DNA from 4 places in the Streptomyces sp. BJ20 genome. Region 2 is predicted to be linked to each of the others. Evidence: riboswitches for the same ligand, from Rfam matches in the RefSeq annotation. Region 2 holds a riboswitch; each other region holds the start of a gene.

The links. Region 2 has a riboswitch for cyclic di-AMP ahead of MTR79_RS12750 (M23 family metallopeptidase). Riboswitches for the same ligand answer to the same signal wherever they lie in the genome.
Positions count from the first base shown of each region.
Region 1: it holds a riboswitch for cyclic di-AMP, as region 2 does, so the genes downstream of both, MTR79_RS03755 (C40 family peptidase) here and MTR79_RS12750 (M23 family metallopeptidase) in region 2, are expected to answer to the same signal.
Region 3: it holds a riboswitch for cyclic di-AMP, as region 2 does, so the genes downstream of both, MTR79_RS08290 (M23 family metallopeptidase) here and MTR79_RS12750 (M23 family metallopeptidase) in region 2, are expected to answer to the same signal.
Region 4: it holds a riboswitch for cyclic di-AMP, as region 2 does, so the genes downstream of both, MTR79_RS02790 (transglycosylase SLT domain-containing protein) here and MTR79_RS12750 (M23 family metallopeptidase) in region 2, are expected to answer to the same signal.

Region 1 is NZ_CP094918.1:776,157-781,053, forward strand. Features, by position in the region: gene MTR79_RS03740 (response regulator transcription factor) at 1-208, shown strand, start outside; gene MTR79_RS03745 (C40 family peptidase) at 241-1,290, opposite strand; gene MTR79_RS03750 (hypothetical protein) at 1,654-2,007, shown strand; gene MTR79_RS03755 (C40 family peptidase) at 2,110-3,276, opposite strand; cyclic di-AMP (ydaO/yuaA leader) riboswitch at 3,284-3,456, opposite strand; gene pcrA (DNA helicase PcrA) at 3,699-4,897, shown strand, end outside.
Region 2 is NZ_CP094918.1:2,808,220-2,813,116, forward strand. Features, by position in the region: gene MTR79_RS12730 (aspartate aminotransferase family protein) at 1-1,146, shown strand, start outside; gene MTR79_RS12735 (XRE family transcriptional regulator) at 1,225-1,848, shown strand; gene MTR79_RS12740 (DUF6126 family protein) at 1,845-1,973, shown strand; gene MTR79_RS12745 (tyrosine-protein phosphatase) at 2,005-2,802, opposite strand; cyclic di-AMP (ydaO/yuaA leader) riboswitch at 3,323-3,487, shown strand; gene MTR79_RS12750 (M23 family metallopeptidase) at 3,492-4,442, shown strand; gene MTR79_RS12755 (SGNH/GDSL hydrolase family protein) at 4,681-4,897, shown strand, end outside.
Region 3 is NZ_CP094918.1:1,792,097-1,796,993, forward strand. Features, by position in the region: gene MTR79_RS08280 (pitrilysin family protein) at 1-858, shown strand, start outside; gene MTR79_RS08285 (pitrilysin family protein) at 855-2,243, shown strand; cyclic di-AMP (ydaO/yuaA leader) riboswitch at 2,445-2,610, shown strand; gene MTR79_RS08290 (M23 family metallopeptidase) at 2,623-3,396, shown strand; gene MTR79_RS08295 (GntR family transcriptional regulator) at 3,597-4,301, shown strand; gene MTR79_RS08300 (HPr family phosphocarrier protein) at 4,438-4,719, opposite strand; gene MTR79_RS08305 (bifunctional GNAT family N-acetyltransferase/acetate--CoA ligase family protein) at 4,897-4,897, shown strand, end outside.
Region 4 is NZ_CP094918.1:584,870-589,766, reverse strand. Features, by position in the region: gene MTR79_RS02800 (DUF2092 domain-containing protein) at 1-1,058, opposite strand, end outside; gene MTR79_RS02795 (polyprenyl synthetase family protein) at 1,313-2,323, opposite strand; cyclic di-AMP (ydaO/yuaA leader) riboswitch at 2,850-3,018, shown strand; gene MTR79_RS02790 (transglycosylase SLT domain-containing protein) at 3,024-3,500, shown strand; gene MTR79_RS02785 (HAD family hydrolase) at 3,464-4,336, opposite strand; gene fahA (fumarylacetoacetase) at 4,601-4,897, shown strand, end outside.

The DNA of each region.
Region 1 (4,897 bases), 2.0 Mb from region 2:
GGTCGACGAGGACCTCGACCGTCTCACCCAGCGCGAACGGGAGGTGCTGCGGCTGATCGCCCGCGGTTACGCCTACAAGGAGATCGCCAAGCAGCTGTTCATCTCGGTGAAGACGGTGGAGTCGCATGTGTCCGCGGTGCTGCGCAAGCTGCAGCTGTCCAACCGCCATGAGCTGACCCGCTGGGCGACGGCCCGCCGCCTGGTCTGAGTCGCCGGACCGCCCCGGCCGGACACGCACGGTCACACCACCCGCGTCGCCCCCGCGAACGGCATCTGGTCGACGGGGGCGACGCGGACCGGGGCCGAGGGGTTCGGTGCGTGGATCATCTGCCCGTTGCCGATGTAGAGGCCCACGTGGCTGATGCCGGAGTAGAAGAACACCAGGTCGCCGGGGAGCAGTTCGGAGCGGGAGACCCGGCGGCCCGCGTCGATCTGCGCGTACGTCGTGCGCGGCAGGGAGACGCCGGCGGAGCGGTATGCGGCCAGCACGAGGCCCGAGCAGTCGAAGGCGTCCGGGCCGGTCGCGCCCCACACATAGGGGCTGCCGAGCTTCTGGTGCGCGTACGCGACGGCCTGCGCGGCGCGGGCGTTCGGCGCCTGCGACAGGGACAGGGCGGTGTCCCGGGCCGTACCGCCGGCCGAGCGGGCGGCGGTACGGCCCGTGCCGCCGGTGATCCCGGCGCGCTCCTCGGGTGACATCCGGGACAGCGCCTGGCGGGCGGCGGACAGCTTCTCGGTGATCGTCCGCCTGTGGCGCCCGAGTTCGGCCCGGCGGGTGGTGAGCGTCTTCACCTCGACGCGGGCCGCGCCGCGCAGCTTCTCGATCTCCCGGAGCTGGGCGCGCACCCGGCCCAGCTCGGCGTGGTGGCGGCTGCCGGCGCGTTCGGCGAGGGCCGCGCCGTCGAGGTAGGCGTCCGGGTCGTCGGACAGCATCAGCCGCAGGGCGGGGTCGAGGCCCCCGGCGCGGTACTGCGCCGCCGCGACCGCCCCGAGGGCCTCGCGGGCCTTGTTGAGCCGCGCCTGGGCGCGGGCCGTCTCGTCCTGGAGGTCGCGCAGCCGCTCCCGCGCCGAATCCGCCCTCTCCTTGGCGCCGTTGTACTTCTCGGTGGCGACCTCGGCCTCGCGGTACAGGCGGTCCACGTCGGCGCCCGCGGGCGCCGGCCGCGGAGCCGCGTGTGCCGCTCCGTCGAAACCGGCCGCCGTGGCCGTTCCCGCCAGGACGACGGTGACGGCCGCGCGGGCCGTGGTGCCGCCCACCGGGCGCTGCCGTGACCTGCGGTGCGCTGCCACCCTTGCAGCCGTCCTCTCCGTGACGCCCGCCGAGCCCGGACGACTGCCCGGCGGTCCGGCGGCGGGGAGACAGGGGAGCCGTCCGCCGCCGGACCCTTTCCTCGGCGGTGGTGTCCGGCCGCCGCTCCTGGCCCGAGCGGCGATGCGGAGCCGGTCACCTGGGGCAGGACGCTAGGCCCGGCCGCGCGGCGCGGGATACGGGTTGTGCGGAACTGTCGTCCACGGACCGTCGGGTGACCGTAAGTGACCATTGAGTCGTGCGTGGTGCAGCGTTCTCACTCAGGGTGATGACCGATGTGGTGAAGGTGGGAAAGGCGAGGGCGGCGGAATGCTAGGGAACGCCCCTGGCTAGGCTCCGGCCTCATGGACGTACTCCTCCACATATTCGTCGGTCTGCACATCATCGGCATCGCGTCGCTGCTCGGCGGCTTCCTCACCCAGATGAAGGCGATGGGCGCGGGCACCGCCCGCTTCGTCCCCGCGATGCTGCACGGCGCGCTGACGATGCTGGTCACAGGCGTCGCCCTCGTGGGCCTCAACGAGGCTCAGGACCACTCCGTCGACCACATCAAGATCGGCGTGAAGCTGGCGCTGCTGATCGTGATCCTGGGCCTGGTCTACGTGAAGCGGGACGAGGAGAAGGTGGACAAGGGCGTCTTCGGCCTGGTCGGCCTGCTGACCGTGGCGAACGTCTTCATCGCGGTCCTCTGGACCTGAGCTCGCGTCCCGGGACGCCGGGCACCGCCGTCGGCACGGAACCGCCGGCCGAGCCGTCACCGGCCCGGTCGGCGGTTCCGCGTCCGCGCGTCGAGAGGCCCGTCAGGCCGGGCGGACGATGCTGTGGATCGCGGAGTCGCCGTCGTAGTAGATCGACTCCTCGCGGACGTACGTGCCCGGCTTCGGGGCGTGGATCATCATGCCGTTGCCGATGTAGATGCCCACGTGGGTGACGTCGTCGTAGAAGAAGACCAGGTCGCCGGGCTGGGCCTGGGACACCGGGACGGTGGTGCCCGCGTTCACCTGGTCGTAGGTGGTGCGCGGCAGGGAGACGGCGGCGGCCTTCCATGCGGCCTGGGTCAGCCCCGAGCAGTCGTAGGATCCGGGACCGGTCGCACCCCAGACGTACGGCTTGCCGATCTGCGCGCGGGCGAAGGCGATGGCCTTCTCCGCCTTGGTGCCGTACGACGAGTCGGCCGGCGGGGTCTCGGTCGAGCCGGTCGACCCGGAGCCCTCCGAGGTGCCGCCGCCCTGCTGCGCGGCCTCCTCGCGGGCCTGCTCCTGCTCCGCCTGCTGCCAGGCCAGCTCCGCGGCCTTGCGGGCGGCCTCCTCCTGCTTGCGCTTCTCGATCGCGGCGAGCCGCGCCTTCTCCTCCGCGGTCAGCTTCGACAGCAGTTCGCGCGCGTCGGCGAGCTTCTTCTGGACCGTGGCCTTGGCCGTCTTCAGGTCGCCCTGCGTCTCGGTGAGCGTGCGGAGGCTCTCGGTGGCCTCCTGCCGCTTCTTCATCGTCTCGGTCTGCTGGGTGACGTAGTCGTCCACCGCCGCCTTCTGGCGGCCGGTCATCCGGTCCAGCACCTGACGCTGGTCGAAGATGTCCTGCGGCGTCTCCGCGAGCAGGAACGTCGCGGTGTCCGGCATGCCCGCGCCGGTGCGGTACTGGGCGGCGGCGTAGGAGCCCAGCTCCGAGCGGGCCTCGTTCAGCTTCTGTGTGCGCTTCGCCACGTCGTCGAGGAGGGTGTCGACGCGCTTGCGCTGCTTGCCCGTCTTCTCCTTGGCAGCGTTGTACTTCTCGGTCGCCGACTCGGCCTGGCGGTAGAGGTCGCCGACCTTCTTCTCGACCTCCTCCAGGCTCGGCCGGTCCTCGACGGGAGCGGCCTCGGCGGTCTGGGAGAGCAGGGCCACGGAGGTGAGCGCGGCCGTGGCGAGGGCCGGGGTGCGTATGCCTGCCACGCGCGTGCCCGGGGTGCGCGACTTGCGGTGCGACGCCAAGGGAGGCGACTCCTTCCAGTGCTCCGCCTACCGGGTTAGCTGTCGGGTTCGGGCGGGTGGTTCGGAAGGGTTGCCCTACGGCCGCTTCCCTGAGGGAGTGGGCCGATTCACCCCATGTCTCGGTGGGTCCCCGGCTCCGGCTGCCACGGCGGACAGAGACGGACTCGGCGGAGGCCGCGCGGCCCGGCGAGGTTCGCCGGCGGGGGACGAGCGGCCCGGACCGCACGGTAGCCAACTGGTGTGGCCCTTGTGAAGGTTGATGGGTGATATGCCCGATACATTTTCGTGACCTTCCTGTGGGCGTCACGCAGGGTGAGGCGCCGACCGTGGAGGGTGCCCGCCGTGGCGCCTCCGGGAGGGGCGGGCGGATGTTTCCGGGGCGGCCCCGGGTTGTCGGTGGAGCACCCTAGACTCGGAGAGCGATGAGCAGCCTCTTTGACGACAGCTTCCTGGCGGACCTCCAGGCCCAGCGCGGCCCGGCGGACGAGCCCCCGCCGCCACCCGAGGACGAGCACGCCCCGGAGCCTCTCCCGGACGACCTGTTCGGCGGGAAGTTCGACGTGCCCCCGGAGCGGGACACCTACTACCGGGACGGCGCCCCGCGCCCGGTGATCGACTCCGCCGCGCTGCTGGAAGGGCTGAACGACAACCAGCGCGCCGCGGTCGTGCACTCCGGCTCCCCCCTGCTCATCGTCGCCGGAGCCGGGTCCGGCAAGACCCGCGTGCTCACCCACCGCATCGCCTACCTGCTCGCCGAGCGGGACGTCCACCCCGGCCAGATCCTCGCGATCACCTTCACCAACAAGGCCGCGGGCGAGATGAAGGAGCGCGTCGAGCAGCTCGTCGGGCCCCGGGCGAACGCGATGTGGGTCATGACCTTCCACAGCGCGTGCGTCCGCATCCTGCGACGCGAGTCCAAGAAGCTCGGCTTCACGTCGTCCTTCTCGATCTACGACGCCGCCGACTCCAAGCGTCTGATGGCGCTCGTCTGCCGCGACCTGGACCTCGACCCCAAGCGCTTCCCGCCGAAGTCCTTCAGCGCCAAGATCAGCAACTTGAAGAACGAGCTGATCGACGAGGAGGACTTCGCCGCCCAGGCGAGCGACGGTTTCGAGAAGACCCTCGCCCAGGCCTACGCGCTCTACCAGTCGCGGCTGCGCGAGGCGAACGCGCTGGACTTCGACGACCTGATCATGACGACGGTCAATCTGCTCCGTGCCTTCCCCGACGTCGCCGAGCACTACCGCCGCCGCTTCCGGCACGTCCTGGTCGACGAGTACCAGGACACCAACCACGCCCAGTACGCCCTGGTGCGTGAGCTGGTCGGGGGCGCCTCCGAGCACCCCGTCGACGTCCCGCCGGAGGCCGAGGTGCCGCCCGCCGAGCTGTGCGTGGTGGGCGACGCCGACCAGTCCATCTACGCCTTCCGCGGCGCGACGATCCGCAACATCCTCCAGTTCGAGGAGGACTACCCGGACGCGACGACGATCCTGCTGGAGCAGAACTACCGCTCCACGCAGACGATCCTGTCCGCCGCCAACGCCGTCATCGAGCGCAACGAGTCCCGCCGCCCGAAGAACCTGTGGACCAACGCGGGCGAGGGCACGCGCATCACGGGCTA
Region 2 (4,897 bases):
AAGGCGCTGCACGACGTCCTGGACCTGTCGCTCGCCGACCTCACCCGCTTCGACTGCCAGCCGCTGCCGGGCCTGCTCGCCGAACGGCTCCTCGTCCACAGCCCGCACCTGGACCGGGTGTTCTTCGGCAACAGCGGCACGGAGGCCGTGGAGGGCGCCCTGAAGTTCGCCCGCTACGCCACCGGCCGGCCCAGGGTGCTCTACTGCGACCACGCCTTCCACGGGCTGACCACCGGCGCCCTGTCCGTCAACGGCGAGTCCGGCTTCCGGGACGGGTTCGCCCCGCTGCTGCCCGACACGGCCGTGCCGCTCGGCGACCTCGACGCGCTGGAGCGGGAGCTGCGCAAGGGCGACGTGGCCGCGCTGATCGTGGAGCCGATCCAGGGCAAGGGCGTCCACGAGGCCCCGCCCGGCTATCTGAGGGCCGCGCAGCACCTGCTGCACCGGTACAAGGCGCTGCTGATCGCCGACGAGGTGCAGACCGGGCTCGGCCGCACCGGCGACTTCTACGCCTACCAGCACGAGGAGGGCGTGGAGCCGGACCTGGTGTGCGTGGCCAAGGCGCTGTCCGGCGGGTACGTGCCGGTGGGGGCCACGCTCGGCAAGGACTGGATCTTCAGGAAGGTCTTCTCGTCGATGGACCGGGTGCTGGTGCACTCCGCCAGCTTCGGCGCGAACGCGCAGGCCATGGCGGCGGGCCTCGCGGTGCTGTCGGTCATGGAGGACGAGCAGATCGTGGCGCACGTGCGCGGGGTCGGGGACCTGCTGCGGACCCGGCTGGCCGCCCTGACCGACCGCTACGAGCTGCTCGCCGACGTCCGCGGCCGGGGCCTGATGATCGGCATCGAGTTCGGCCGGCCCCGCTCGCTGAAGCTGCGCTCGCGCTGGGCCATGCTCCAGGCGGCCCGCAAGGGGCTGTTCGCGCAGATGGTGGTGGTGCCGCTGCTCCAGCGGCACCGTATCCTCACGCAGGTGTCCGGGGACCACCTGGAGGTGATCAAGCTGATCCCTCCGCTGATCGTCGACGAGGGGGACGTGGACCGGTTCGTGGGCGCCTTCACGGCGGTGATGGACGACGCTCACGAGGGCGGGCTCATCTGGGACTTCGGCAGGACCCTGGTGAAGCAGGCGGTCGCCAACCGCTGACCGCGCGAGGAGCGCATGCGCTTTGCCTCTGAGGCAAGGAAATTGCCCGAAAGGCAAAGACCGGTGCTCAATGGAGGCATGAGCTCCTCCGAGACCGAGCCGCGGGACGAGCCTGCCGAGGCCCTCCCCGCGGTCGCTCCTCAGCTGCGTGCCCTGCGCCGGCGGGCCTCCCTGACACTGGAGGCCGCCGCACGGCAGGCGGGCCTGTCACCCGCCCACCTCTCCCGGCTGGAGACCGGACAGCGCCAGCCCTCGTTGCCGATGCTGCTCTCCCTGGCGCGGATCTACGGTACGACCGTCTCCGAGCTGCTCGGGGAGTCGGCCGCCGACCGGGACGCCGTGGTGCGCGCCGCCGACATGGAACCCACGGCGGCCGGCGGCTGGACGTACTGGCAGGCCGGGGCCGCCGGGCGCGGCATGCAGGCGCTGCGGGTGCACGTGCCGCACGGCTCCCAGGGCGACATCGTGCGCGTCCACCCCGGCGAGGAGTGGCTTTACGTCCTCAAGGGGCGGCTGCGGCTGCGCCTCGGGGACACCCTCCACCGCCTGTCCCCGGGCGACAGCGCCCACTTCGACTCGCTCACCCCGCACCGCATCGCCGCGCAGGACCCCGACGGGGTCGAGCTGCTGTTCGTGCACACCCTGCTGCAGAGTCCCATGGCCGCCCTGTGCCTGGGCCCGACCCATGGAGAGACACCGTGACCGGCAAAGACATGGAGGAGAAGTTCCCGCGGGCCCTCTGGGTGAGGCTGTTCGTCTACGTCGTGGTCGGGCACCTCTTCGCGGCCTTCATCTACTTCCTCTTCGAGATCGCGCCGAAGAAGTAGCGGCCACGGGGGGCGAGAACGGGGGCGGGTGTCAGTCGAGCAGCCGCTCGCGCAGCCGCTCCCGGTGGGCCGGGGTGAGCCCGAGTCCCTGCTCCAGGTAGGCGTCCACGCCGCCCCAGGTCTCCTCGACCGTGTCGAAGGCGGCCGCCAGATACTCCTCGCGCGCGTCGAAGAGCGGGCTGAGCAGCTCCATGACCTCGGGGGAGTAGGCGTCGGGGGAGCTGCCGCTGCGCCGCACCTTGTAGCGGCGGTGCTTGGCGTTGGACTTCAGATAGTCCTCGACGATCGCGTCGCGCTCCACACCCACGGCGAGCAGGGTCACCGCCACGGAGAGACCCGCGCGGTCCTTGCCGGCCGCGCAGTGCATCAGCGCGGGGACGCTGTCCTCGGCGAGCGCGCGCAGCACCTGGGAGTGCTCGGAGGTGCGCTCCTTGACGATCATGCGGTACGAGGTGATCATCCGGTCGGCGCCCTGGCCGTCGGCGAGGATCGAGCGCAGTTGGTCCAGGTCGCCGTCGCGCACCATCTTCCAGAACTCCGCGCCGTCGGCCGGGTCGCTCAGCGGCAGGTTGACGTTGCGCACGCCCGGCAGCGAGACGTCCGGGCCCTCCAGCTTCTGGTCGGCCGTGTTGCGGAAGTCGAACACGGTGTGCAGACCGAGCGAGGCCAGGAAGGCGGCGTCCTCCGCGGTGGCGTGGGCGAGGTGACCGCTGCGGAACAGCACCCCGTGCCGCACCCGACGGCCGTCCACCGTGGGCAGTCCGCCCACGTCGCGGAAGTTGCGCACCCCGGTCAGCTGGGGCTCGGTCGACGGGATCTCCTGCGTCACGGACGGCTCCTCCCACTCCGCGCCGTCGCCGCGGCTCGCCGACGGGCACCACTCGACGATACGACATGGCTGCCAAGGGCAATGAGTTGCCGACCGCCCTGGCGACGTTGGATTGTGTCGCTTTCTGTTTGTTCATGAGGGGCAGATTCCGGGTCTGTCGCGCCAAGATCGAGATGTCGCGATTGCGGCGGCTGCCCCATCCAGCTTCGACGTGAATAAGGTGATGTGTCCGAATAGAACCCTTGAGGACAACGTGCCCCGATAGTAATGGAATTGGGGAGGAGGTGCGTGAGCATCGTCATACCGGTGACCGTGTGCTGTCGCCATGCTCACGTAATTTCCCTTCGCAACAAGGGATTTCACCAGCGAGTCGCTCGCGAGATCGACGCACGGTGACGTCGTTCCCCCCTTTCGATCACGGAAAAAGCGGGTTCGCCGGAACCCGCGCTTGTTTCGCCGCGTCGAGGTCGCTTACGTTCCCAACCGATCCGGACGGACGCCTAATCCTGCCGCCGCCCGGAGCCCGCACACACTGACCCGACGTACGGCAGGAGCGGGGGACCCACAGGTACAACTGCCTGTTCCGGGCCCCGGAAACAGGCTTGGGGTTAAGCCGCGCGGCAACGCGGCCGGACATCTCCAGTCCGCACCCGACAGCTCACCTCGTAGGCGCCGGAGAGGAATTCGTCATGCCCGCGAAGGGTAAGCACCGCCGTACCAAGGCTCAGCGTTTCACCCGCTCCATCGCCGTCGCCGGAACCGGTGGCGCCGCTCTCGCCCTGCCGTTCCTCGGCGCCACCGGCGCGCACGCCGCGACGCCGCAGTCCGCCCCCGAGGCGTCGGTCCGGTCGCTGGCCGTCACCGGCCAGCAGGCCAAGGCCGAAAAGGGTGACGAGGCCCGCACGTACACCGTGAAGGCCGGCGACTACCTCGCCAAGATCGCCGAGGCCGAGCACGTCGACGGTGGCTGGAAGCAGCTCTACGCGGACAACCGCGAGGCCGTCGGGGACGACCCGTCGCTGATCCACCCGGGCCTGAAGCTCTCCATCGACGGCAAGGCCGCCAAGAGCGCCCCGAGGCAGTCCACTTCGCCGCAGGCCGCCAAGCCCGCCGCGCCCAAGGCCGAGAAGCCGGCCGAGAAGCCGGCCGAGAAGCCCGTGCAGAAGGCCGCCGAGGAGTCCTCCTCCAATGAGGCGTCCTCCAACGAGGCGTCCACGCAGACCGCCCCCGCCTCCGGCTTCACCTCGCCGGTGCCCGGCGGCGGCGTCGGCACCGCCTACAAGGTGGCCGGCAGCATGTGGTCCAGCGGCTACCACACCGGTGTCGACTTCAGCGTCCCGACGGGCACCTCCCTGAAGGCCGTCGGCGCCGGCACCGTCGTCTCCGCCGGCTGGGGCGGCGCGTACGGCAACCAGGTCGTCATCCAGCTGAACGACGGCCACTACGCCCAGTACGCCCACCTGTCCTCGCTGTCCGTCTCGGCGGGCCAGACGGTGACCGCCGGTCAGCAGGTCGGTCTCTCCGGTGCGACCGGCAACGTGACCGGCCCGCACCTGCACTTCGAGATCCGCACCAGCCCGAACTACGGCTCGGACGTGGACCCGGTCTCGTACCTGCGCGGCAAGGGCGTCTCCCTCTGACCCCTCGCGGCACCCCTTCCTGACACGCGCGCCGGAGGCCGGCCCCGATCCACGGGGCCGGCCTCCGGTGTGTCCGGGGCCCGTTCCGGGCGCGGGGCCGTACCTATTCCTGGCTTGGCCAAACCTTGAAGTGGCTTATCTCACCGCGCGTCAACCCCCGCCTACGGTCGCGTAGGTCACATCCGAAGGTGAATCATGTCCGGCTGTGGCAGACGATTCGAAGAGTGACAAGGCAACAGTGATCGGGTCGTACGTGGCGGTGGGGGACAGCTTCACCGAGGGAGTCGGCGACCCCGGCCCCGACGGGGCGTTCGTCGGCTGGGCCGACCGGCTCGCCGTTCTGCTCGCGGACCGCAGGCCCGAGGGCGACTTCCGGTACGTCAACCTCGCCGTACGCGGCAAGCTGCTGGACCAGATCGTGGCCGACCAGGTCTCCCGGGCCGTCGAACTCGCCC
Region 3 (4,897 bases), 1.0 Mb from region 2:
CCGATCGGGTCGATGGCGGACCTGGACGCGGCGACCCTGGAGGACGCCCGCCAGTTCTTCCGCACGTACTACGCGCCGAACAACGCGGTGCTGTCCGTCGTCGGCGACATCGACCCCGAGCAGACGCTCGCCTGGATCGAGAAGTACTTCGGCTCCATCCCGTCCCACGACGGCAAGCCCGCCCCGCGTGACGGCTCGCTGCCGGACGTCATGGGCGGGGAGCTGCGCGAGGTCGTCGAGGAGGAGGTCCCGGCGCGTGCGCTGATGGCCGCCTACCGGCTCCCGGAGGACGGCACGCGCGCGAGCGACGCGGCCGACGTGGCGCTCACCATCCTCGGCGGCGGCGAGTCCTCGCGGATCTACAACCGCCTGGTGCGCCGGGACCGCACCGCCGTCGCGGCCGGGTTCGGTCTGCTGCGGCTGGCCGGGGCGCCGTCCCTGGGCTGGCTGGACGTCAAGACGTCCGGCGACGTCGAGGTACCGGTGATCGAGGCCGCCATCGACGAGGAGCTCGCCCGGTTCGCCGAGGAGGGCCCCACCGCCGAGGAGATGGAGCGCGCCCAGGCCCAGCTGGAGCGCGAGTGGCTCGACCGGCTCGGCACGGTCGCCGGCCGCGCCGACGAACTGTGCCGCTACGCGGTGCTGTTCGGCGACCCGCAGCTCGCCCTGACCGCCGTGAGCCGGGTCCTGGAGGTGACGGCCGAAGAGGTGCAGGAGGTCGCCAAGGCGCGCCTGCGGCCCGACAACCGCGCGGTGCTCGTCTACGAGCCCGTCGCCCAGGCGGCCGGTGACGCCGCCGACGAGACCGAGGAAGCCGCCGCAGCCGGCGCCGACGAGAACGAGGAGGCGGCGAAGTGACCGAGCTCGCCACGATGGAGTTCCACCCCCGGCCGCAGGCGGGCGAGGCCAAGCCCTGGGCCTTCCCGGCCCCCGAGCGCGGCACCCTCGACAACGGCCTGACGGTGCTGCGCTGCCACCGCCCCGGCCAGCAGGTCGTCGCCGTCGAGGTGGTCCTCGACGCGCCCCTGGACGCGGAGCCGGAGGACCTGGACGGTGTCGCCACGATCATGGCGCGCGCCTTCTCCGAGGGCACCGACAAGCACTCCGCCGAGGAGTTCGCCGCCGAGCTGGAGCGCTGCGGCGCCACCCTCGACGCGCACGCCGACCACCCCGGCGTCCGCCTCAGCCTGGAGGTGCCCGCCTCGCGGCTCGCCAAGGGGCTCGGACTGGTGGCCGACGCCCTGCGCGCGCCCGCCTTCGCCGACAGCGAGATCGAGCGGCTGGTCCGCAACCGCCTCGACGAGATCCCGCACGAGCTGGCGAACCCGTCCCGCCGCGCCGCGAAGGAGCTCGCCAAGGAGCTGTTCCCGGCGAGCGCGCGCATGTCCCGCCCGCGTCAGGGCACCGAGGAGACCGTCGCGCGCATCGACTCCGCGGCCGTGCGCGGGTTCTACGAGAAGCACGTCCGCCCGGCCACGGCGACCGCCGTGGTGGTGGGCGACCTCACCGGCGTCGACCTGGACGCGCTGCTCGCCGACACCCTGGGCGCCTGGACGGGTTCCCAGGCGCAGCCGCGGCCCGTCCCGCCCGTGGTCGCGGACGACACCGGCCGCGTCGTCATCGTGGACCGTCCCGGCGCCGTGCAGACGCAGCTGCTGATCGGCCGTACCGGCCCGGACCGCCATGACCGCGTGTGGCCCGCGCAGGTGCTCGGCACGTACTGCCTCGGCGGCACCCTGACCTCCCGTCTGGACCGCGTCCTGCGCGAGGAGAAGGGCTACACCTACGGCGTACGGGCGTTCGGCCAGGTGCTGCGCTCGGCCCCCGACGGCACGGGCGCGTCGATGCTGGCCGTCAGCGGCTCGGTCGACACCCCCAACACCGGGCCCGCGCTGGACGACCTGTGGACCGTGCTGCGCACGCTGGCCGCCGAGGGCCTCACCGACGAGGAGCGTGACGTCGCCGTGCAGAACCTGGTGGGCGTGGCGCCGCTCAAGTACGAGACGGCCGCGGCCGTCGCGAGCACGCTGGCCGACCAGGTCGAGCAGCATCTGCCGGACCACTACCAGGCCGACCTGTACCGGCAGTTGGCCGCGACCGGCACCGTGGAGGCCACGGCGGCCGTCGTGAACGCCTTCCCGGTGGACCGTCTGGTGACCGTGCTCGTCGGCGACGCCGCGCAGATCAAGGCGCCCGTGGAGGCGCTCGGGATCGGCGAAGTCACCGTCGTCACGGCCGAGTAGGCCGCAGCGGCACACGCGCACGCGAAGGGCCCCGGTGGCGGGAACGTCACCGGGGCTCCCTTATGCCCGAATTGGGGCGGAGGTTGCCTGTCTGCCCTGTGGGATGCGCTACAAAACCCGGGATTCGTTTGAGGATTGTGAGATGACCCGCTTAGTTTCGTCCGGGCTGTTCGTCGGGCAGTGCGCCGCATCCGCGGCACCGGACAGTCATCGCCGAGTCCCCGTACGGCGCGAGCCAGGGGAGCCGGGGACCCACACGAAGTCCCTGGGGTGAATCGGACGCCCGCGCGTGTCGCGAGGGGGTCCGTAGGAGACCTTCCTGCTCCGAACCCGTCAGCTAACCCGGTAGGCGAGAGGGAAGGAAAGGACCAGCCTGTACATGGCGTTCACCCGCGCCACCGGGAAGCACCGTCGTCCCAGCCGCGTCCAGCGCGGCACCGCCCGCGTCGCGGGCGTCGCGGCCCTCGCGGGCACCGGCGTCGTCGGCTCCCTCGCGGCCCCCGCGCTCGCCGCCGAACCGGCCGCGGCACAGACCGGCCTCACCCCCGTCGTCACCCTCGGCGACGTGGTCGCCGACCGCGTCGACGCCCAGGCCGCCGCCCAGCACGAGGCCGCCCGCGTGGCGGCCCAGGAGGCCGCGCGCAAGGCCGCCGAGGAGGCGGCCCGCGAACGCGCGGTCGAGGAGGCCGAGAAGGCCCGCGCCGAGAAGGAGCGCGCCGCGCGTGAGGCGGAGCGCAAGCGCCTCAACACCTTCGTCTCACCGATCCCCGGCTCGTACGTCTCGACGGCCTATCAGAGCGGCGGCGCCATCTGGTCGTCCGGCAGCCACACCGGGATCGACTTCCACGCCGCGAGCGGCACCCCCGTCCAGTCGGTCGGCGTCGGCACGGTCGTCGAGGCCGGCTGGGGCGGCGCGTACGGCAACCAGGTCGTCATCAAGATGCACGACGGCACGTACACCCAGTACGCGCACCTGTCGTCCGTCTCCGTGTCGGCGGGGCAGGAGGTCACCGCCGGCCAGCAGATCGGCCTGTCCGGCGCCACGGGCAACGTCACCGGCGCCCACCTGCACTTCGAGGCGCGCATGTCCGCCGAGTACGGCTCCGACCTCGACCCGGTCTCCTACCTCCGGTCGCACGGCGTGAACATCTGAGGCGCACCCTCCCGCCTCCACGGCCCCGGCTCCCACGAGCCGGGGCTTTCGCCGTTTTCGAACCCTTCCGCGCGGGCGCCGCCTGTCCAAAAATTATGTATGGATTCCGGTCCGCCGTCGGAAATTGTCGTCGATTGCAATAGAGTCACGAACGGACGTCAATCGTCGGCGTTTCACGGGGATTAAGCCGGAGGTCGGTCATGCGTATTCCCGCGCACTCGGTGTGCACGGCGATCCGGGACGACATCGTCGCCGGTGTCTACGAGCGCGGGGGCCGGCTCACCGAGGAACTGCTCGCCCGCCGTTACGGAGTCTCCCGCGTCCCCGTCCGTGAGGCGCTGCGCACCCTGGAGGCCGAGGGGTTCGTGGTGACCCGGCGGCACGCGGGCGCGTGCGTGGCCGAGCCCACCGAGCAGGAGGCCGCCGACCTGCTGGAGATGCGCCAGCTCCTGGAGCCCCTGGGTGCCTCCCGGGCGGCCCAGCGGCGCACCGACGCCCATCTCAAGGTGCTGCGCGGCCTGGTCAGGCTGGGGCAGGAACGCGCACGTCAGGGCAACAGCGACGACCTGCGCTCACTGGGCGGCTGGTTCCACGAGACGCTCGCCCAGGCCTCCGGCAGCCCGGCCCTGACGTCGATGCTGACCCAGCTCAGGCACAAGATCGCCTGGATGTACGCGGTCGACGGGCCGCCCGACCCGGTCGCGTACTGGGCGGAGCACGGCGCGATAGCGGACGCCGTGGCGCGCGGCGACGGCGAGCGGGCGCGGTCGCTCACGGCGCTGCACACCGAGCAGGCGAACGCCGGACACCGGCTGCGGTTCGGCTCCGGCGCCGACCGAGCCGTCCGCACGGACCGTGTGAGGAACTCGCAACATCCCGTAAACATGCCGAGCCTGCGCCATTAACACGAGTCCCGTATACAAAGAGGGCGTAAATGGCGGGGGCTATTTCTGCTGCCCGTAAATGGGAAAGGGAAAGGCCCGCCCGGTGATCCGGGCGGGCCTTTCCGTGCCGCACGGCCGTCGCGTGCGGAATTGCGGTTCAGACGGTCTCGGGGAGTTCTTCGAGGCCCTCGGCGACCAGCTTCGCCAGACGGTCGAGGGCGGCGTCCGCGCCCTCGGCGTCGGAGGCGAGGACGATCTCCTCACCGCCCTGGGCGCCCAGGCCCAGGACGGCCAGCATCGAGGCCGCGTTGACGGGGGTGCCCCCGGCCTTGGCGATCGTCACCGGGACGCCTGCGGCCGTGGCGGCTCGGACGAAGATGGAGGCGGGGCGGGCGTGGAGACCCTCGGCCCAGCCGACGTTGACGCGGCGCTCAGCCATGTGTTGCTGCCCTTCGCAGTTCAGGGTTGTCTAGACCAGTCTTCCATATCGTGGCGCGCGTGCCCGGAGCGGCGTCCGGGACGGCCCCCCGACCGCCGGGCCGCGGCCTCGGCCCGGCGGTCGTCCACCACAGACTGCCTCGCGCCGCCGCCGAAAGCGAGCCGTACTCTGGGGCCCA
Region 4 (4,897 bases), 2.2 Mb from region 2:
ACCTCCTCCTCCGTGGGCAGGCCGGCACCGGCGCCGGTGTCGAAGGTGGCGATGCTGTTCCAGCCCTCGCCGAGCATCCGCAGCCCGTCGAAACCCTTGGCGAGGTCCTCCTCGGACTTCGGACCCCGCTCCGGCTTCCCGCCGAAGTCGCCGTGGCCGCGGTCCTGTTCGGTGTCCTCGGTCACCTTGGCGCCCTTGGGCGGGGTGAACTCGAACGTGGAGGCGTCGGGACGGTCGAAGCTCACCTTGGTGAAGCCGATGTCCACGACGGCCGAGCCGCCGCTCGACGGGGTGAGCGTGAACTTCAGCGGCATGCCCGTCTCGCTGTCCACGGCGATGCTGACGGCGCCGACCGTGGAGCCGGACTGCTTGGGCTCGACCACCAGCCGGTAGGCGTCGCGGCCGGCCACCTGGGCGGTGCCGTCGACCTTCACGGACGTGGTGTCGTCGACCGCCTTCAGCGCCTCCTCCGCGAAGTCCTTCGGAGTGGCAGGAGGCTGCTGCGCGCTCCGCTCCTCGGCCTCCGCCTCGTCGACGGTGGCGTGGTAGACCTCGTTGGAGGCGCTGTCGTAGCCCCAGACGTCCTTGCCGTTGTGGATGAGGCTGTACTCGGCCGCGTTCTCCAGCAGGGACAGCTTCTGGCGGTCCGGGCCGTCGGCGGCGACGCGCAGGGTGTGCGTGCCGGACGCCAGCTCGGTGAGCCGGCCGGACGGGTCGGCGGAGGAGCCGCCCTCGCCGTCCTCGCCGCCCGTCGCGCCGGACAGCAGGCCGCTCTCCAGCCCGCCGAGGCTCGGCAGCCCCAGATCGGTGGTGATCTTCACGGTGCCGGACAGCCGCTCCACGTCCGACTGCGCGATCTTGTCGATGAGCTGCGCCGCGGTGATGTCCGGCAGGTCGGGGTCGCCGGAGTCGGCGAGCGCCGGGACGAGTCCGATCGTCGCGGCCGCCACGCCCATCACGGTGACGGGGACCACGTATCGCGCGGCCTTGCGGCGCCCGGCGCGCGGCTCCTCGACCTCCCCCGCGGTCGTCGTGTCGTAGGATTCGTACGGTGCCATGTGTGCCCTCCGTCGTCGCGGCGGCTTCCGTCCCGTGTCGTCGCACCAGTTCGGCCCGAGCCGCCATTCTCACCCGAACCGGTGAGAAGTGGTGTTGTCCGTCGTGGTCCATCTGACCAAAACCGCGGGACGGAATCGTCAGACCGCGGGCTCAACCGCGCGTACTGCTGCGGTATGACACGGGACGAGGGAGCCTCCCCCGCCCCGTAGGGGTCACCCGGGTGCCGGAGGCGTACGGGGACGGCGGGGGCGGGTCAGCCGGCCCGGTGCACCACGGCGTCGCACAGCTCGACGAGCGCCGACTTGGCGGGCCCGTCGGGCAGCGGGGCGAGGGCGGCGCGCGCCTCCTCGGCGTAGCGCACGGTGTCCCGGCGGGCCTGGCCGAGCGCGGGGTGGGCGCGCAGCAGGCGCAGCGCCTCGGCGTGCCGGGCGTCGTCGGTGAGGTCGGAGTCGAGCAGCTCGCACAGGGCGAGGTCCTCGGCGAGCCCGAGCCGGGCGGCCCGCTCGCGCAGCCGCAGCACCGGGAGGGTGGCGATGCCCTCGCGCAGGTCGGTGCCGGGGGTCTTGCCGGACTCGTGGGAGTCGGAGGCGATGTCGAGGACGTCGTCGGCGAGCTGGAAGGCGACGCCGAGCCGCTCGCCGTACTGGGTGAGGACGTCGACGACGGTCTCGTCGGCGCCGGACATCATCGCGCCGAACCGGCAGGAGACGGCGACCAGGGAGCCGGTCTTGCCGCCGAGCACGTCCAGGTAGTGGTCGACCGGGTCGCGGCCGTCCTGCGGGCCCGCGGTCTCCAGGATCTGGCCGGTGACCAGCCGCTCGAACGCCTCGGCCTGCACCCGCACGGCCTCCGGGCCGAGGTCGGCCAGGATGTGCGAGGCGCGGGCGAAGAGGAAGTCGCCGGTGAGCACGGCGACCGAGTTGCCCCAGCGGGTGTTCGCGCTCGCGACGCCCCGGCGCACCTCGGCCTCGTCCATCACGTCGTCGTGGTACAGCGTGGCCAGATGGGTGAGCTCCACCACGACGGCCGACGGCACGACGCCGGGCGCGTAGGGGTCGCCGAACCGGGCGGAGAGCATGACGAGCAGTGGGCGGAACCGCTTGCCGCCGGCCCGCACCAGGTGCTGGGCGGCCTCCGTGATGAACGGCACCTCGCTCTTGGTGGCTTCGAGCAGCCCTTCCTCGACAGCCGTCAATCCGGCCTGGACATCGGCTTCCAGAGCCTGGTCCCGCACGCTCAGCCCGAACGGCCCGACGACGGTCACGAGGGGTCTCCTGTCTGCTGGTGTCTGCTGGCGGTTACACGGTTTGTCGATAGGTCGCTGCCACCACTCGAGTCAGCGTATCCGGTCAGGTTTCGATCACCGCCAGGGCCCGGGGTCACAAGAAGGGCGATACGGGATCAGAAGCGGAGTGTTTTTGATCGGCTGATAACAACGGACATACCTCGGCTTCCCGGACACAGTGACCCGTGAACCATCCTGCACCACCCCCGAGTCCGATTTGCCGTCATTGGTGGGCGAATTCCTCTTGGTCGCAAACGCGCCCACGGCCGCCGTCCCGTGAGGTGAGTCACGCACCCGGCGGCCTCCGGGACACCCTCGCACACACCCGTCTCCCCGCTCCACACAACGGAGTTGACGCTTGGCGATCGCAAAGGATCAAGGGCGCAAAACCACCCATCTCAAGATCAAACGGTGTTCTGCGTGATCGTCGCACTTGTTCCCGACATGTGCTCTCGCATACGTTCCGGGCCTGCCGGGTGGACGCCGAGTCCTGCCGCCACCCGCATCACACCCGACGACCAACTCACGCACGGCAGGAGCGGGGGACCCAGGTAAGCCGCCGTACCGGACACCGCGCCGGGACGGCTCGGGGTGAAGCCATGCCCGCAGGGGCACGGCCGGGCACTCTCCCGCCCGAACCCGACAGCTCACCTCGCAGGCGTAGGAGAGGAACCCAGACATGCCCGTCATCGCTTCGTCGCGTCGCCGCCTCGTCCGCACCCTCGCCGTCGCCGGCACCGGCGTCGCCGTGGTCGCGCTGCCGCTGTTCGGCGCCACCAGCGCCTCCGCGGCCCCCTCGGCCCAGACCACGACCGCCGCCTCCACGACCGCGTACCCGGACAACCTCGACGGCTGGATCCGCGAGGCGATGGACGTCATGGCGCAGAACGGCATCCCCGGCTCCTACGACTCCATCCACCGCAACATCATGCGGGAGTCGTCCGGCAACCCGGCCGCCATCAACCTGTGGGACTCCAACGCCGCGAAGGGCACCCCGTCGAAGGGCCTGCTCCAGGTCATCGACCCGACCTTCCAGGCGTACCACGTGCCCGGCACCGCCTTCGACCCGTTCGACCCGGTCGCCAACATCGCCGCGGCCTGCAACTACGCCGCCGACCGCTACGGCTCGATCGACAACGTCTTCGGCGCGTACTGAGCCGACCTCTGACGGCCGAGACCGGCCGTCTGCCCGAAGAGTCGCTCGAGGACGACGGCCACGCCGTCGTCCTCGTTCGACAGGGTGACCTCGTCGGCCACCGCCTTCAGCTCGGGGTGCGCGTTGGCCATGGCGACGCCGTGGCCCGCCCACCGGAACATGGGGATGTCGTTCGGCATGTCCCCGAAGGCGACCGTCTCCCCGGGGCGCACCCCCAGGTGCTCGGCGGCCAGCGCGAGACCGGTCGCCTTGGTGACCCCGCACGGCTGGAGCTCCACCGTGCCCGGCCCCGACATGGTGACCGTGGCCAGCGAGCCGACCACGGACCGGGCCGCCGCCGCCAGGGCATCGTCCGACAGCTCCGGGTGGCGCAGCAGCACCTTGCTGATCGGCCGCGCCCACAGGTCGTCGCGCCGCTCCACCCGCACCGCCGGCAGCGTCGGGTGCGGCATCCGGTAGCCCGGCTCGATCAGCGTCACCCCGTCGACCCCGTCCTGGTCGACCGCGGCGTACACCTCCCCCACCTCGGCCTCGATCTTGCCGAGCGCGGTCTCCGCCAGCTCCCGGTCCAGCCGGACCGACCACAGCATCCGCCGCGCGGCGGCGTCGTAGACCTGCGCACCCTGTCCGCACACCGCGAGCCCCGTGCAGCCGAGGTCGTCGAGCAGCGGCCGCACCCTGGGGGCCGGCCGGCCGGTCACCACGAGGTGCCGGACACCGGCCCGCCCGGCACGGGCGAGGGCGGCGAGGGAGCGGTCGGAGAGGGTGTCGTCACCGCGCAGCAGCGTCCCGTCCAGGTCGGTGGCGATGAGAGAACAATCGGTGGGTGCGGCCATGATCAGAGAATACGGACAAGAGGACCGTCCGATTCACCGCGCCCGTATGCCCGCGCATTGGGTGCGTTTTGCCTTCTTGTACCGGCAATACGCGACCGGTTGAGGCCCGTTTTCCCTTTTGACCGGAACAGGGTGCGCTCCCCCCGGCCCCGGCTCCGGGAGTCGTCCCCTATAACAGGAGCCCACCGGGACGCGACCCCGTAACGTGTGGCACGGCCACGGACACGTGGCCCACCCGCGCACACGAAAGCGAGGCAGCACCCGATGCCCCCCTTCGATGTCCCCGAGGGCGACCCCTTCGGCCCGCACAACCTGCCGTACGGCGTCTTCTCGCTCCCCGGTTCGGCGGAGCGCACCGTGGGCGTCCGGCTGGGCGACCACGTCCTCGACGCCGGCGCGGCGGCACACGCCCTGGGTTCCCCCTACGCCTCCCTGCTCGCCCGCCCCACCCTCAACCCGCTTCTCGCGGCGGGCCGCACGGCCTGGTCGGACGTGCGGCGCGCGCTCACCGCGTGGGTGACGGTCCCGGCGCACCGGGAGACCGTCGAACCCTTTTTCCAC